Kitasatospora sp. NBC_00315: one gene and its partner. The protein of the gene in region 2 binds, or shares a complex with, the protein of the main gene of each other region. Links are inferred from orthologs where the notes say so. Each region holds a gene or a part of one and is shown on either strand. Other genes may lie near its edges.

Region 1 (2,900 bases), 1.9 Mb from region 2 along the record:
GTCCCCGACCGTGTGCAGCTGGCTGCGCTTGACGTTGTGGATGTGCGCGGCGAGTTCCTCCGCGTCGAAGCGCGGCGACGGCACGCCGGCCGCGGCCAACCGCTGGGTGGCCTGGGCCACCTCGGCGAGCAGCAGGTTCATCCGTACGTACCCCTTCCGGCGCAGCCCGACGTCGTTCCCGGGCCGGTTTGCTCAGTTCTGGTTTGCCGCGGCGAGCTTGGCGGCCGCGTCGGCGTCCACACAGGACTGGATCACCGCGTTCAGTTCGCCGTCCAGGACCTGGTCCAGGTTGTACGACTTGAAGCCCGTGCGGTGGTCCGAGATGCGGTTCTCCGGGTAGTTGTACGTCCGGATGCGCTCGGAGCGGTCCACGGTGCGGACCTGGCTGCGGCGCGCGTCCGAGGCCTCCTGTTCGGCGGCCTCCTGCGCGGCGGCCAGCAGCCGCGAGCGCAGGATACGCATGGCCGACTCCTTGTTCTGGAGCTGGCTCTTCTCGTTCTGGCAGGAGGCCACGATACCGGTCGGCAGGTGGGTGATCCGGACGGCCGAGTCGGTGGTGTTGACGGACTGGCCGCCGGGGCCGGACGAGCGGTAGACGTCGATCCGCAGATCGTTGGCGTGCACCTCGACCTCGACCTCCTCGGCCTCGGGGGTGACCAGCACGCCCGCCGCCGAGGTGTGGATGCGGCCCTGCGACTCGGTGGCCGGCACCCGCTGCACGCGGTGCACGCCGCCCTCGTACTTCAGGCGCGCCCAGACGCCCTGGCCGGGCGCGATCGTGCCGCGGGTCTTGACCGCGACCGAGACGTCCTTGTAGCCGCCGAGGTCGGACTCGTTGGAGTCGATGAGCTCGGTCTTCCAGCCGATCCGCTCCGCGAAGCGCAGGTACATCCGGAGCAGGTCGGCGGCGAACAGCGCGGACTCCTCGCCGCCCTCACCCGCCTTGATCTCCAGGATGACGTCCTTCTCGTCGCTCGGGTCGCGGGGGACGAGCAGCAGTCGCAGGTCCTCGGTCAGCTCCGCCCGGCGGGCCTCCGCGGACTTGATCTCGGCGATGAAGTCCGGGTCCTCGGCCGCGAACTCACGGGCCGCCTCGACGTCCTCGCCGGCCTGGCGCCAGGCGCGGTAGGCGACGGTGATCGGCGTCAGCTCCGCGTAGCGCTTGGAGAGTTTGCGGGCGTTCGCCTGGTCGGCGTGGACGGAGGGGTCGGCCAGCCTCTCCTCGAGGGCGGCGTGCTCTACGAGGAGCTCTTCGACTGCCTCGAACATGGGGTGGGCCTACTTCCCGTGAGCTGTGTCTGCGGTCTGGCGGTACTGCCGGGCGGTGCGGTGGCCGCGGGGTGCGGTGCGCGGCGCTGCGGTGCGGCGTGCGGCGGCGCAAAGACGCGAACGGCGCCGGCCCCCGTGCCCCCGTGGTACGCGGGGGCGCAGGAGACCGGCGCCGAAAGGACGCTAGGCCTGCTCGTCGGCCTGCTTCGTGCTGTGGGTCTTGCCGAAGCGCGCCTCGAAGCGGGCGACACGGCCACCGGTGTCCATGATCTTCTGCTTGCCGGTGTAGAACGGGTGGCACTGCGAGCAGACCTCGGCGCGGATGACGCCGCTGGTCTCGGTCGAGCGGGTGGTGAACTCGTTGCCGCAGGTGCAGGTCACGTTGGTGACCACGTACTGGGGGTGAACGTTGGGCTTCAAGGGATCTCCTAGGTTCGGGAGGGCACCGGGTCGGCAGCTCTGGCAGCAGCACGTGAACCGGGACCGACGGACCAGTCTGCCAGGACTGGTCGCTTCTTCCCAAACCGAGCACCGGCCGGGGATATTCCGGGTACGTCCTAGCGCTCGGCGGCAGGAGTCGTCGGGCTGGCCGACGGCGCCTGGGCGCGGGCCGTGGCGGCGCCCGAGGGCGTGGTGGCCGGGTTGGCGGGCTGGACGTTCAGCGCGGACTGCGGCACCGCCCGGTCGGCCTTCAGGGCGCCCCACAGCTGGTCCGCCACGGGCTGCTGGGCGACCACCCTGTTCGGGTCGGAGGGAGCCGTCACCACCGGCAGGGTGACCATGGTGAGCTGGTCGGGTCCGATGCCCTTGAGCGACTGCGCGAGACCGACCAGCGAGTTCACCGAGGCCAGGTCGGAGTCGGTGGTGATGCTGCTGGTGAGGGTGTCGCCGACGGACCAGAGCTTGACCGGGTTGGACAGCAGCCCGATCGAGCCGACCTGCTGCAGGACGGACTTCATCATCTGCTTCTGCAACTCGATCCGGCCCAGGTCGCTGCCGTCGCCGACGCCGTGCCGGGTACGGACGAACGCCAGGGCCTGCGTCCCGTTGAGGTGGTGGGTCCCGGCGGCCAGCTTCAGGCCGCTGTCCTTGTCGTCGATGGCCACCGAGGTCGTGACGGTGGCCCCGCCTATCGCGTCGACGACGCGGGCGAAGCCGGAGAAGTCGATCTCGACGTAGTGGTCCATCCGCAGCCCGGTGAACTGCTCCGCGGTCTTCACCGCGCACGCGGCGCCACCGGCCTCGTACGCACTGTTGAACATCGCCCGCTGGACGGCCGGTGTGGCCTTGCCGGCGGCGTCGGTGCAGGCCGGGCGGCTGACCAGGGTGTCACGTGGGATCGAGACCACCTCGGCCCGGGAGTGGTCCTGGTTGACGTGGACCACCATCGCGGTGTCCGACCGCGCGGTGTCACCGGTGGCCCCGCCCGCCAGCGAGCCGTTGGCGCCGGCCCGCGAGTCGGAGCCGAGGACGAGCAGGTTGAACGAGCCGTCGGTGGCGGCCGGGGGCCGGGAGGTGCCCAGGCGGGCGTTGATGTCGACGCTCTTGATGTTCGCGTTGAGCTTCCAGTACGCGTAGCCCGCCGCGGCGCCGCCGAGGACCAGGACGGCGACGAGGCCGCACACGGCGAT
Region 2 (3,004 bases):
GCGTTGTTACGGCCGCCCTTGCTGTGCAGGGGGCGAACCAGCGACTTCTCCGGCGTGGACCGCGTGATCTCTACGAAGTCGGCCACGCTGGAGCCACGACGGCCCGGCGTAGTCGGCTTGTACTTGCGGATGCCCATTTGGCTCTCTCGTCCTCGTCCTTATCGAGATTCCGAGTCTCCGTTAGGAGACCGGACCCCCGAAGATGTCGATGCGGTTGCCCTCGGCCAGCGTCACGATGGCGCGCTTGGTGTCCTTGCGCTTGCCAAAGCCCGTCTTGGAGCGCTTGCGCTTGCCCTGACGGTTGAGCGTGTTGACCGACTCGACCTTGACCGAGAAGACCGCCTCGACGGCCTGCTTGATCTGGGTCTTGTTGGCGCCCGGCGACACGACGAACGTGTACTTGTTCTCGTCGAGGAGCGCGTAGCTCTTCTCGGAGATGACCGGCTTCACCAGAACGTCACGGGGGTCCGTGAACGTCTTGCTCGTGATCTCTGCAGCCATCAGGCGGCGCTCCCTTCGAGCTCGCCCTCAGCAGCCACAGCCTTGGCGGACGCGGCGGGACCCGCCACGAAACGCTCGAAGGCGGCCTGGGTGAAGACCACGTCGTCGGAGACGAGCACGTCGTAGGTGTTCAGCTGACCGGCGTCCAGGATGTGGACGTTCGGCAGGTTGCGGGCGCTCTTGAGACCCAGCTCGTCGGCACGCTCGACGACGAGGAGGATGTTCTTGCGCTCGGTGATCTTGCCGAACAGACCCTTGGCGGCCTTGGTCGACGGCGCCTCAACAGCGACCACGTCGGTGATGACGTGGATGCGGCTGTGACGGGCCCGGTCGGTGAGCGCGCCACGCAGAGCGGCGGCGATCATCTTCTTCGGGGTCCGCTGCGAGTAGTCACGCGGCTTCGGGCCGTGGACGACACCACCGCCGACGAACTGCGGCGCGCGGGTCGAGCCCTGGCGGGCGCGGCCGGTGCCCTTCTGGCGGTACGGCTTGCGGCCGCCGCCTCGGACCTCGCCACGACGCTTGGTCGAGTGGGTGCCCTGGCGGGCGCCGGCGAGCTGAGCGACGACGACCTGGTGCATCAGCGGGATGCTGACCTTGGCGTCGAAGATCTCAGCGGGCAGCTCCAGGCTGCCGGCCTTGTCACCCGAGGGCGACAGGATGTCAATGGTGCTCATATCCTCACAGCCCCTTCGCCGCGGTGCGGACGAGGACGAGGCCGCCGTTCGGACCCGGGATTGCGCCCTTGATCAGGAGCAGCCCCTTCTCCGCGTCAACGGCGTGGACGGTCAGGTTCTGGGTGGTCACGCGCTCGTGGCCCATCCGGCCGGCCATCTTCATGCCCTTGAACACGCGACCCGGGGTGGCGCAGCCACCGATCGAGCCGGGCGAACGGTGCTTGCGCTGCACGCCGTGACCGGCGCCGAGGCCCTTGAAGTTGTGACGCTTCATGACACCGGCGAAGCCCTTGCCCTTGGAGGTGCCGGTCACGTCGACCTTGACACCCGCCTCGAACAGCTCAGCGGTGATCTCCTGGCCGAGGGTGTACTCGGACGCATCCGAGGTACGGAGCTCGACCAGGTGGCGGCGCGGGGTGACACCGGCCTTGGCGAAGTGACCCGCGAGGGGCTTGTTCACCTTGCGGGGGTCGATCTCGCCGAAACCGATCTGCACGGCGTCGTAGCCGGTGCCATCAGCGGTGTGGACCTGGGTCACGACATTGGGCCCGGCCTTGACGACGGTCACCGGAACGATCCGGTTGTTCTCGTCCCAGACCTGGGTCATGCCGAGCTTCTCGCCCAGGATGCCCTTAATCTGCTTTGCCATCTTCGTCGCGCCTCTCAGAGCTTGATCTCGATGTCGACGCCGGCCGGAAGGTCGAGGCGCATCAGCGAGTCAACGGTCTTCGGGGTCGGGTCGAGGATGTCGATCAGACGCTTGTGGGTGCGCATCTCGAAGTGCTCGCGCGAGTCCTTGTACTTGTGCGGCGAGCGGATGACGCAGTAGACGTTCTTCTCAGTGGGCAGCGGCACCGGGCCCGCGACCTGCGCACCAGTGCGAATGACGGTCTCGACGATCTTCTTCGCCGAGGAGTCAATCACCTCGTGGTCGTAGGCCTTGAGCCGGATGCGGATCTTCTGTCCCGCCATGGCTACTCAGTAGTCCTTTGTGTCGACTGATGCTTCTACGGCCGGATTCATCCGGGTGGATTGGTCCGGTGGCGCCCCTGGGTGGTTGCCTTCCGACCCACGCGGTCGGGCGTGTCGCCCTCGCGCTTGCAAAAAATCCAACAGGAATCACTTCCTGCGGACTTCTCCACGGTCGGTAGGTCTTGCACCCACCAGGCGCCGGGTCGAGACCCTGCTCACGCTTCCCGGAAGATTCCCGTACGTCCGCCCCGCAGCTGCCGCGGTGTCGCTTACACACCACTGCATTCACAAAAAGCACGTGAACACATGAACGGCCATCACGGGAACGACGAGTACATGGGACTCGCTTCCGGTCCTCCCGGCGGGAGGCGCGCAGCATCGGCACTCAACCGAGCAACTTGGACATACTGCCACAGCTCGCGGTCGATACGCCAATCGGGGCCGACGGGATCTCCCCCGTCGGCCCCGATTCAAACCTCCGCCCCGCGGGCGGCGCTACTTCTTGGCGTCGTCCAGCCAGGGCGCCGTGCGGCCGCAGACCGCCTTCCACTCCTCCGGCTGGATGCCCGCGCACCAGAGCTGCCCGGTGTCCGGCTTGGGCGCCCAGTCCTTGGTGATGATGTCGGCGCACTTGGCGACCGGCGAGAACTTCGGGCAACTGCCGTCCGGCTTCTTGATGGTGTGCGCCCGCCAGGCGTCCAGACCCATCGTGTCCGTCGACTGGTCCGCGGGCATGTAGCGGTTGACCGACCAGGAGGCGCCCATGGTGGCGAAGAGCGCGAGCGCGCAGACCATGCCCGCCGCCAGCTGGCGCATCGCGCGCCTCGGCACCAGCCGGGTCGCGCCGCCCGTCG

Evidence for each region. The genes of interacting proteins can lie anywhere in the genome.
Region 1: rplC (region 2) and rpmE share a complex: the UniProt entries of both Bacillus subtilis proteins name them as parts of the 50S ribosomal subunit. The link is inferred for Kitasatospora sp. NBC_00315 from one-to-one orthologs.

Annotation. Positions count from the first base shown.
Region 1 is NZ_CP108025.1:3,089,287-3,092,186, forward strand. The notes cover bases 72-2,900. They hold rpmE (50S ribosomal protein L31), read right to left. Parts: upstream 1,690-2,900; coding sequence 1,453-1,689; downstream 72-1,452. Other genes in these bases: prmC (peptide chain release factor N(5)-glutamine methyltransferase), read right to left, coding at 72-141; prfA (peptide chain release factor 1), read right to left, coding at 193-1,269; OG823_RS12330 (LCP family protein), read right to left, coding at 1,827-2,900. Outside these bases: more of prmC, read right to left, coding at 1-71. UniProt on the Bacillus subtilis protein: Binds the 23S rRNA. While neither of the L31 paralogs is essential, this protein seems to function as the main L31 protein.
Region 2 is NZ_CP108025.1:4,949,844-4,952,847, reverse strand. Bases 6-2,938 are described here. They hold rplC (50S ribosomal protein L3), read right to left. Parts: upstream 1,828-2,938; coding sequence 1,183-1,827; downstream 6-1,182. Other genes in these bases: OG823_RS20460 (hypothetical protein), read right to left, coding at 2,646-2,938; rpsJ (30S ribosomal protein S10), read right to left, coding at 1,842-2,150; rplD (50S ribosomal protein L4), read right to left, coding at 501-1,178; rplW (50S ribosomal protein L23), read right to left, coding at 181-501; rplB (50S ribosomal protein L2), read right to left, coding at 6-137. Outside these bases: more of rplB, read right to left, coding at 1-5; more of OG823_RS20460, read right to left, coding at 2,939-3,004. UniProt on the Bacillus subtilis protein: One of the primary rRNA binding proteins, it binds directly near the 3'-end of the 23S rRNA, where it nucleates assembly of the 50S subunit.